2 regions of the Winslowiella toletana genome follow, and region 2 is predicted to be linked to the other one. Evidence: predicted binding sites of a transcription regulator. Region 2 holds the regulator's gene; the other holds the start of a gene.

Region 1 (5,554 bases), 1.1 Mb from region 2:
TACCGTTAAACACCGAGCATTCAAACTGCGCGATATCCGGATTCTCTTCTCGTACCGCTTCGATCAGATCGTCAAGATCCTGGAAAATCAGCGCGTCGGCGCCAATAATCTGGCGAATCTCTTCTACCTCACGCCCATGAGCAATCAGCTCGGTGGCGCTTGGCATATCGATGCCGTACACGTTCGGGAAACGAATTTCCGGTGCTGCAGACGCGAGATAAACTTTCTTCGCTCCGGCCTCACGCGCCATCTCAATAATCTGCTCAGAGGTGGTGCCTCGCACAATCGAGTCATCCACCAACAGCACGTTTTTATCGCGGAACTCTGCACGGTTGGCGTTCAGCTTACGGCGAACCGCGCTGCGGCGCAGGTGCTGGCCCGGCATAATGAAGGTGCGGCCAACATAGCGGTTTTTCACAAAGCCCTGACGATAAGGCTTATTCAGAATCCCGGCAATCTCCAGCGCGATATCGCAGGAAGTTTCCGGAATAGGAATGACCACGTCGATATCCAGGTCTTCCCATTCGCGCGCAATCTTGGCACCGAGCTTGGTTCCCATACGCACACGGGCACTGTAGACCGAAATCTTGTCGATAAACGAGTCAGGACGGGCAAAGTAGACGTATTCGAACAGGCACGGATTGCTTTTCGGATTTTCCGCGCACTGACGCGTAGAAAGCTGCCCTTTCTCGGTGATGTACACCGCTTCGCCCGGCGCGACATCACGCAGGAACTCGAAGCCGAGTGTATCCAGCGCCACGCTCTCCGAGGCTACCATATACTCAACGCGACCATCAGCCATTGCACGCTTGCCGATCACCAGCGGACGAATGCCGTTTGGATCGCGGAAAGCCACCATACCGTGACCGATGATCATCGCCACCACAGCGTAAGCACCGCGCACCCGCTGGTGCACCGCAGCCACCGCCGCAAAAATGTTTTCAGCTTCCAGCGGATAGTGCTGAAAGCGATCCAGTTCCTGCGCAAAGATATTCAGCAGAATTTCTGAATCAGACGTGGTGTTAACGTGGCGACGACCGCTTTCAAACAGCTGCTTACGCAATTCATGTGCGTTAGTCAGGTTGCCGTTATGTGCAAGGGTAATGCCGTAAGGGGAGTTAACGTAGAAGGGCTGCGCTTCAGAAGCACTGGAGCTTCCGGCGGTCGGATAACGGACGTGACCGATACCCATATTACCCTGCAGACGCTGCATATGACGCGCTTCAAATATATCGCTGACCAGGCCATTCGCCTTACGCAGACGGAAGCAATTTAATGCATCGATGGTGACGATGCCTGCAGCATCCTGACCACGGTGCTGAAGCACCGTTAACGCGTCATAAATCGACTGGTTTACCGGCATGAAACCGGTGATACCGACAATACCGCACATGTTGTCATATCCTCATAAGCCGCACCCCCGGCGCGATTACCGGGGTAAAAAACTCGACGTGCTTTGCAGGTAGTCAAAAAACCACCTGATGATGTAACTGAACTGGGGAACCAGTTGAGACTGTTGCCAGTCCGGACTTTTTGAGAAGCCGGTGAATGTATCGAGGAAAAACAGAATGGCAGAAACAATCAGTACGCCACGCAGTGCCCCGAAACAGACGCCCAACACCCTGTCGGTACCTGACAGGCCGGTCTTTTCGACCAGGGAGCCAATCACATAATTCACTATAGCCCCCACGATCAGGGTGGCAATAAAGAGTATGCCAATGGCAATTCCATTTCGAACCAGTTCGTCTTCAAAACCTGTGAACCAGACCGCAAGATAGGAGTAGTAATGACTGGCGACAAAGAATGCGCATCCCCAGGTAACGAGAGATAACGCTTCCCGAACAAACCCGCGGATCAGGCTAACCAGAGCCGAAAAACCGATAACCGCAATGATGACGTAATCTATCCAGACCATGAACTCTTCCAGCGACAGTGCCCCTGCATCCAGTTCGGGGCGAATTCTAACAGAAAAAGAAAACGTTTGCGTAACGTTTTCCTTTGCCAGACCAAATAAAAAGAGGCGATTAAAAAAACCTCAATCGCCACGGGTTATTACATTAATTAGCGCCCCCGGCGACGAGAATTCAGCATTCCGTATGCCATCAGAGCGGGAGCCGAAACGGCTCCCGTTGGTCAGTGAAAACGCGATTATTTACCGCACGCTATAAGGCTTAACCACGCCACCCAGGCCAGTAATCCCTTTGAGTTCACTGACAGAGGCCTGCATTTTGGCTTTTGATGCGTCCGGGCCAACATAGATACGGGTAATCTGATCCTGTACCGGCGTTGACGGCACGGTATAAGCTCGATAGCCCGACAACCTAAGCTGCGCGACAATCTCATTCACTTTCGCCGCATTTTTCAATGCGCCCAGCTGCACCACATACGCCTGACCGCTCGGTGCTTGCTCCTGCGGCTTATTTTCCTGCTTCGGCTGTTCGACCGGTTTGGCCTGCTCAACCGGCTTCGGTTTCTCTACCGGTTTCGGCTGAGGCTTCGGCTGTTCGACCGGCTTCGGCTGCTGCTGCGGTTTTGTCTGCGGCCTTGGCTGCTCCACCGGTTTCGACGGCTGCATCGGTGGCGGTGAAATCACCGTCGGCTTGCTTTCGGTCTGCGGCATCGTTGCGCCATTATCCGCTGGCTGCGAAGTGCGATCGCTGTCACCCTCCACTGCCTTGCCCGCGCCCTCTGGCGGCTGCGATGGCAATGACTGGGTAACAGGCGGCACCATATCGGTTTCCTGCTGATCGCCCGGTTTAGGCACCAGCGGAATAGCCGCAAATTCCTCTTTATAGTGCTTCTTCTTACCGTCAAGCAGACCTGGCAATACGATAACGCCAACGGCGACCAGAATGACGGTTCCGACTAAACGGTTCTGAAACTTACTTGCCACTGCCGTTCTCCGTTTCCATCGCTTCCATTACCTGTGCCACGGTGTGGAACGATCCGCACACCAGCACAATATCTTGTTGCTGCGCCTGCTGTAACGCTGCCTGCCATGCTTCAACTACGCTGGCAAAGCTCTGTCCATCCGGCAGACAGGCGATCAGCTGGTCGGCTGTCGCCCCGCGTGGCCCTTCCAGCGGAGCGCAATACCAGTTATCTACCTGCGGCGCTAAACAGGCAAGCGTTCCGGCGATATCTTTATCGTGCAGCATACCGACAACCGCATGCACTTTCCCCTGCTTTGGCAATTCAGCCAGTCGGCTGGCCAGATAACTGGCAGCATGCGGATTATGAGCAACGTCAAGAATAACGCGCGGCGCGCTGGCCACGGTCTGAAAACGCCCCGGCAGAATGGCTTTGTCCAGCCATTCACGGATAATCGCTTCGTCCACCTGCAACGTCGAGGCGCGCAGTGCTGCCAATGCGGTAGCCGCATTCGGCAGCGGCACCTGAGGCAGCGGCAGGCCAGTTAAACTGCCGTGGCTGTCGGTAAAGCTCCAGCGGTTACCCTCAAGCTGATAACGCCAGTGACGATCGCGCTGTAACAGCGTTGCACCCAGTGCATCCGCCACTGCGGCGATCGACTGCGGCATATCCGGTTCACCAACCACCGCTGGTTTGGCACCACGAAACACGCCCGCTTTTTCGCGACCAATACTTTCGCGATCCGGGCCGAGCCAGTCGGTATGATCAAGCGCAATACTGGTAATGACTGCCACATCAGCATCGACAATATTGGTGGCATCAAGACGTCCACCAAGGCCAACTTCCAGAATCACCACATCAACCGCCGCCTGCTTAAACAACATCAGCGCCGACAGCGTGCCGTACTCAAAATAGGTCAGCGATGTCTCACCGCGCCCGGCTTCAATCGCGGCAAAACTGGCGGTATGAGCAGACTCCTCCAGTTCGGCTCCCTGAATACGCACGCGCTCGGTGTAACGTATCAGATGCGGGGAACTGTAGACGCCAACCCGATAGCCCGCTGCCATCAGCAGCGTTTCCAGCGTACGGCAGGTGGTGCCCTTACCGTTAGTCCCGGCGACGGTAAACACCGTTGGCGCGGGTGTTAACAGATCAAGGTGGTCAGCAACGCGCCGGATACGATCCAGCCCGAGTTCGATAGCCTGAGAATGTAAATGCTCAAGATAGTGAAGCCACGTGGCCAAAGGCGACGTGGCTTGAGGAAGGTGAAGATTATCCATGTGTCCCGTTCACAACGTTACGGTTCATTGGTGAAAGGTACAGCATTGCCGTATCGACAGTGGCTGTACCTTTCCATCATCTGTCAGGCCTCAGGGGTCTGGGAAGGTGCTTCAGCAGCAATCTCTTCCGCTTCCGGCTGCGGCGCTGGCAGGTTCATCAGTTTGGCGAGGATACTGGCCAGTTTCAGACGCATTTCCGGACGGCGAACGATCATATCAATCGCGCCTTTCTCGATCAGGAATTCACTGCGCTGGAAACCCGGCGGCAGTTTTTCACGTACCGTCTGCTCAATAACACGCGGACCGGCAAAACCGATCAGAGCTTTTGGCTCGGCGATGTTCAGATCGCCCAGCATTGCAAAGCTGGCGGAAACACCACCCATAGTTGGGTCAGTCAGCACCGAAATATACGGCAGACCGCGTTCCTGCATTTTCGCCAGCGCTGCGCTGGTTTTCGCCATCTGCATCAGCGACTGCAATGCTTCCTGCATACGCGCACCGCCACTGGCCGAGAAACAGATCATCGGGCAGTTATCTTCCAGCGCCTGCTCGACCGCACGGACAAAACGCGCGCCGACCACGGAACCCATTGAGCCGCCCATAAAGGAGAACTCAAACGCCGCAGCAACAACCGGTGCGCCATGCAGCGTACCTTTCATCACGATCAGTGCGTCTTTCTCGCCGGTATCTTTCTGTGCAGCTACCAGACGATCTTTATATTTTTTTGAATCCCGGAACTTGAGCAGATCTTTTGGCTCCAGTTCGCTACCCAGTTCAACCAGCGAGCCTTCGTCTAACAGGCTGTGCAGGCGGTCACGTCCATGCATACGCATGTGGTGATCGCATTTCGGGCAGACTTCCAGATTGCGTTCCAGCTCGGCGCGGTAGAGAACCTGACCACAGCTATCACACTTTGTCCAAACCCCTTCAGGAATACTAGCCTTGCGCGAAGGGGTGATGGTGCTCTTGTTGAGAATTCGTTCAATCCAGCTCATTGATGACCTTTCTGTTTGAACCTGGTGAAACCAGTTTTCTTGTTGCTGCTGAAAGCGACTTCAGCAGGCCGTAAATGTCGCTCATTAAACCATAACCTTCCGGCGCTGTGGATAGAAATCTGGTCCGTCCGGCTGGGTTATGGCGTTTTTAGCCTTCGAAATGGCTATTGTTTCTGCTGTCGCGCGGCGCGGCGATGGCGCCACACCTCAATTACACCCGGCAGAATTGATACCACAATAATTGCTACGATCAGCAATTTGAGGTTCTCCTGCACTATCGGTAAGTCACCAAACAGATAGCCAGCATAGGAGAATAGCAGCACCCAAATCAGCGCGCCGCTGACGTTATAAAACGCAAAGTGACGGTAAGACATATGGCCCATACCGGCCACAAAAGGCGCGAATGTG
Region 2 (5,554 bases):
ACGATGCGATACCAATTATTTTCTTTTAAGCCCACTTCTTCTATACACGATGAACTCATAGCTTCTCCATCACCTGTTGTGATACGAACCTGAGAAATAGAATAGTCAATTTCTACAGGATTGTGAGAGAACTCACGGATTATCCGTGCGCCAGTTATCCGACGTTAAACAGAGGATTGAATTTAATGAAAATGACTCGGGTCACTGGCTTTGGCCACCGCACTCCCGCCACACTTACCGGATGCAATGAGCAAGGAAGCTATAAAGCCAGTTTACGATCGTCGACCAGAGTCCTGCAGAGAAGCGTCACGAATGCCACGCCAGACAACACCACGACAACCCTGTCAGGTCCGGACCCTGTACAACGGAATGGGGGCCCGGTGAATAATGTTGATTTTTTGTTATAAATTAATGCCTCAGATGAGTATATGCTCACGTGAGGCAATATTCAATGCATTATTGTAAGCGTGCTAACTAAAAGTGATCAACCCTTTTGCGTCGCGGTATCTGCCGCTTTAACAGTATGATTTTCACTCAACTTACGCTGAAATTGTAGTGCGAATCCGATAAACGCCAGCACAACCGTCGACAACATAATCGCCGTGGTGGTCAGCAGCGGCTGAGAAATCAGCGCGGAGACCGCCATACTGGCGACAAAGCAGAGACCAAGTTGCAGCGTATTCTGTAATGCTGCGGCTTTGCCGGTAGCCTGCGGGAACGGCAGCAGCGCGTTCGCCACCACAATAGGATAAAGCGCGCCATTGGCCATGGCCATGCCACAGAAGGGAATCAACAGCGCGGTGAGCGTCACGTGACCCGACAGAGCAACGGCAAAAATTGCGCTGATACTGACGGCATAACCGAGCAGCAGCCACGGTAGCAGGGTACGACCTTCGACCCGTTGCAGCAGTGAGCGACAGCCAAAACCACCAATCAAAAATGCCAGCGTTTGCGGGATATAACTCAGACCAATATCCCCTGGCGTCAGGCCTAAATCAGACAGAATAAAGGGTGAGCCGGTTAGCCATGCGAAGAAGCTGGCAGAACAGGCGGCATACATCAGGACGTTACCGCTGTAAATGCGAGATTTCAGCAGCGACAAGAAGCCCACTTTGGGTTCATCAGCCGCTGACGCTGGCGTTCCGCTAGCTTTCAGGCGCAGGGTAGGAATCAGTAACCCCAGGGTGATCAGCAGCAGGGCGACGAAAATCGAGCGCCAGTCAAAGTGGTTCAGCAGCCAGGCACCCAGCAGGGGGGCCAGCGCCGGTGACAGCGCAACCAGCGGCATAATGGTGGCAAAAACACGGTTGGCCTGTGCACCACGGTAGCGATCGACCACCAGTGCCTGCCAGCTTACGGTGGCAGAACAGACGCCAATCGCCTGCACAAATCGCAGTACCAGCAGCATGGTGGCATTTTCTACCCACAGAATGCCGGCGCAGCCGACAGCAAACATACTCAGGCCGATTAACAGTACCGGCTTACGCCCGATACGATCGGAGAGTGGCCCCCAGAGCAACTGGGCGCAGGCAAAACCGGCCAGGAAAATACTCAGGCTGGCGCTGATGGCGCCGGGATGGGTCTGCAGATCTTGCTGCATTGCGCCAAACGCCGGAAGATACATATCGGTAGCAAGGAAACCCAGCATGCTCAGTACCGCCAGGTAAATAATAAATCCTTTTGATTTAATCATCAGTTAACTCTTTATTTTAGTGCAGGTGATTTTAACGCTGCAGAGTGTAATCGCGTGCGTTGTCGCTTGTGAAACGCTAATATTTGCACATTGCGTTCAAAAATTTTGCAGGCAAGCTATGTGGTCGGAACATTCTCTTGAAGTCGTTGATGCAGTAGCGCGTACCGGCAGCTTTACTGCCGCCGCCGCCGAGCTGCATCGTGTGCCCTCGGCGGTAAGTTATACCGTGCGTCAGCTGGAGGAGTGGCTGGCGGTTCCGCTGTTTCAGCGGCGTCATCGCGATGTGGTATTAACCGATGCGGGGAAAGTATTTATACAGGAAGGGCGCACTGTTATCAAAAAAATGCTTGCCACGCGCCGTCAGTGTCAGCAGGTCGCTAACGGCTGGCGCGGACAGCTGAGCATTGCAGTGGATCTGATTGTTAAACCCCAGCGCACCCGCCAGCTGGTGCTCGATTTTTATCGCCATTTCCCGGATATGGAGCTGCTGGTCTGGCATGAAGTGTTTAATGGCGTCTGGGATGCGCTGGTTGACGGGCGAGTCGATGTCGCGATTGGCGCTACCCAGGCGATCCCGGTCGGTGGTCGCTTTGGTTTCCGTGATATGGGCGCACTTAACTGGCGCTGCGTGGTCAGAGCCGACCATCCGCTGGCGCAGCAAGTGGGAAGCATTGATGATGATACAATTCGCCAGTGGCCGTCGCTGGTGCTGGAAGACACCTCGCGCAGCCTGCCAAAACGCATTACCTGGACACTGGACAACCAGCGAAGGCTGGTGGCACCGGACTGGGAATCGGCGTTTGATTGCCTGCTGGCAGGGTTATGCGTGGGTATGGTTCCCGGGCATTTTGCTGCGCCGCTGATTGCTGAAGGTTCGCTGGCCGAATTAACGCTACCGGCCGAATTCCCCGACAGCCCGTGCTGCGTCAGCTGGGCTGAGCAGAGTGCTTCACCGGCGCTGAGCTGGTTGCTGGAGTATCTGGGTACACCGGAGACCATGAATCAGGAGTGGCTTCGCGAAGGATAAACTGACCGGCCAACGGGTGGCCGGTAGCGGATTAACGACGGTAGTCGCGGAACGGACCGTCAGCCACCGAGCGGCGCTCGATTAATGAAGGATGTACTTCAATCGTCTGCGGCTCTTCGCGTTTACTGGTGATGCGATCCAGCAGCATATCAAATGCGGTTTCGCCGAGGCGCTCTTTCGGCTGATGGACGGTAGTCAGCGCTGGCGTGAAATAGCGCGCGTTGCGCACATTGTCATAACCGATCACCGAAATATCCTGCGGCACCCGCAGGCCCATTTCATCTGCTGCACAAATGGCGCCCATCGCCATAATATCGCCGCCGCAGAATACCGCGGTTGGCCGCTGTTTCTGCGATAAAATCTGCTGCATCGCGCGATATCCGGATTCCGGCTCAAAGTCGCCTTGCACAACCCACTCATCGCGCACGGCAATATTGGCCTCGGCCAGCGCTTTGAGAAAACCGGCATGGCGCCCACCGCCGGTGTTTCGCTCAAGTTGACCCGGGATCGCACCAATATCACGGTGACCACGCTCAATCAGATAGCGTCCCACCAGGTAACCGCCTTCAAAAGCATTATCCAGCACGGTATCGGTGAAATCGCCGCGTGATTCGCCCCAGTCCATCACCACCATCGGAATGTTGCGATTGTCTTCCAGCATCTTCAGCAGCTCGTCAGGATATTCCGAGCACATCACCAGCAGACCATCGACGCGCTTTTGCGCCATCATCGACAGATAAGCCTGCTGTTTTTGGAGATCATTATGAGCATTGCCGAGGATCAAGGTATAGCCCTTGGCAAAACAGCGCGTTTCAACTGCTTCAATAATTTCAGCAAAATAGGGCGCTTCACTGGAAGTCGCCAGCAAACCAATCGATTTGGTATGGTTCACTTTCAGGCTGCGCGCAACGGCGCTGGGCGAATAGTGCAGCTCTTTGATGGCGGCCCAAACGGCTTCGCGGGTCTCTTCAGCCACGAAGCGGGTTTTATTGATGACATGAGAAACGGTGGTGGTAGAAACACCGGCGCGTTTCGCCACATCTTTAATTGTTGCCATTAAAATGGTACTCCTGCGCTTATCTTAAAGGATTGATAAGCATCATGTTAAACGTTTGCGTATGCTTCGCGTTTTCTGGCGCGATCGGTTTCATTGTTGCAATCTGAGTGACGTCGGGCAGGAGATTGACGTCAGGAAACACGGCAAGTGACGCGGTGTTGCAGTTGTTGCGCAACGGAAAAACAGAATTCTATCAAGGCTGTGAGCAGAAAACGAGATTTTTACCTGTTTATATGGGAAAATAGTGAGAGTTATTAATTGTAAGGTCTTTAAGGAGTGAAGTATGGACACCAATCTGAAGTTTTCTCTGCTGACCACCGTCGGCGCGCTGCTGGTAATTATTGCCTTCAGTTTCACCGCGGTAATGAATTGATAAACATCGGTTAATCTTCAGGATTAACCCTTTTAAAACGTCTGATGAATTCCCTCAGACGTTTTTTTTTGCGCAAATTGGCTATTTAATGGTCATGCGCACGCGGAGTTAAACAGCGCCTGCATGCTGCAATATGCTCAGTGGCGGGATTGTTATGCGCCGCTGACGGTCTGTTACTCACTTGATTGTGCTAATGAAATTATTCGAGAATACCATGTCATCAACTATCTGCTGTCGGGCGCCAGGGCGAGCGCACCCGTCGGGATTTTTTCCCTTCATCGCCGTATTATTGCTGCTGTTAATCAGCGTTATCTCACCGGTTGCTGTTGCGCAACCCGCGCCTGCTGCCGATACCGCGCAGCAAACTGAGCAGGATATTCCTTACGCCGCGCTGGCGGGCATCCTTAAAGATGAAAAGGCGCGTGATGCATTAATTGATCAGTTACAGCGCGCCGCGGAAGCGCAGTCTAAAACTCAGGCGGCGGATGCTGTGCCGCAAGTTGCCGCACCCAGCGGTGCGACCAGCTTAAGCGACAGCGTCAGCCAGTTTGCGCAACAGACGTTACAGGCGCTGAGTCAGCGGGTGAACGCCTTGCAGAAAGTGGTCGAATCCGGGCCGCAGCGCACGTTTGATCCCAGTGCATTTTTCCACGCCCTCGGCTATTTTTTGCTGATGGTGGTGGTGACTTTTGCCATATTCCATCTGATTCGCCGGCTGGTGGGCCCGCTGTACAATCGAATTGGCAGCTGGGGTCGTAACGCCAAGGATCACGGTGGACCGTGGTACAAATTACCGGCCGCCATTCTCGGCGCGTTTATCATCGATCTGTTAGTACTGATGCTGGTGCTGGCAGGTGGCAAACTGTTTTCTCACCAGTTCAACAACGGCAGTGCGGTGATCGCTCATCAACAGTCGCTGTTCCTCGGTGCTTTTGCGGTAATAGAGTTCTTTAAAGCGGTTCTGCGGCTGATTTTCGCGCCCGGTTTCGCTTATCTGCGCCCGTTCCCGTTCAGTGATGCCACCGCGCGCTACTGGAATCAGCGTCTTGCCTGGCTGAGTGGTTTAATCGGTTATGGCCTGATGGTGGTGGTGCCGGTGGTGGCGACGCAAATCAGTTATCAGGCAGCCGCGGCGGTCAATCTGGTTGTAATGCTGGCGCTGACGGTCTATGCACTGACTCTGATTATGCGTAACCGTAAATCGATCCATAACCAAATCGATTTGCTGGCAGAACGGTCAATGGCGTTTTTCAGTGTGATACTCCGCGGCTTTGGCCACATCTGGCACCTGCTGGCGATTGCCTATTTCCTGATGCTGTTTTTCCTCTCGCAGTTTGATTTCGGCAACAGCCTGAGCTTTATGATGGGTGCCACGGTGAAGAGCCTGCTGGTCATTGGGCTTGG

Evidence for each region. Region 2 encodes PurR, which represses purine synthesis genes. Its sites were predicted from a motif close to CANGCAAACGTTTGCNTG; they were not measured.
Region 1: the regulator PurR is predicted to act here: its motif matches at 1,971-1,988, upstream of cvpA (colicin V production protein).

What each region holds. Positions count from the first base shown of each region.
Region 1 covers NZ_CP134152.1:3,354,282-3,359,835, forward strand. The annotation lists gene purF (amidophosphoribosyltransferase) at 1-1,393, opposite strand, end outside; gene cvpA (colicin V production protein) at 1,430-1,915, opposite strand; gene dedD (cell division protein DedD) at 2,153-2,893, opposite strand; gene folC (bifunctional tetrahydrofolate synthase/dihydrofolate synthase) at 2,883-4,151, opposite strand; gene accD (acetyl-CoA carboxylase, carboxyltransferase subunit beta) at 4,235-5,146, opposite strand; gene RIN69_RS15695 (DedA family protein) at 5,311-5,554, opposite strand, start outside.
Region 2 covers NZ_CP134152.1:2,271,891-2,277,444, forward strand. The annotation lists gene cfa (cyclopropane fatty acyl phospholipid synthase) at 1-59, opposite strand, end outside; gene punC (purine nucleoside transporter PunC) at 485-1,693, opposite strand; gene punR (DNA-binding transcriptional activator PunR) at 1,812-2,720, shown strand; gene purR (HTH-type transcriptional repressor PurR) at 2,752-3,777, opposite strand; gene cydH (cytochrome bd-I oxidase subunit CydH) at 4,061-4,150, shown strand; gene ybiO (mechanosensitive channel protein) at 4,344-5,554, shown strand, end outside.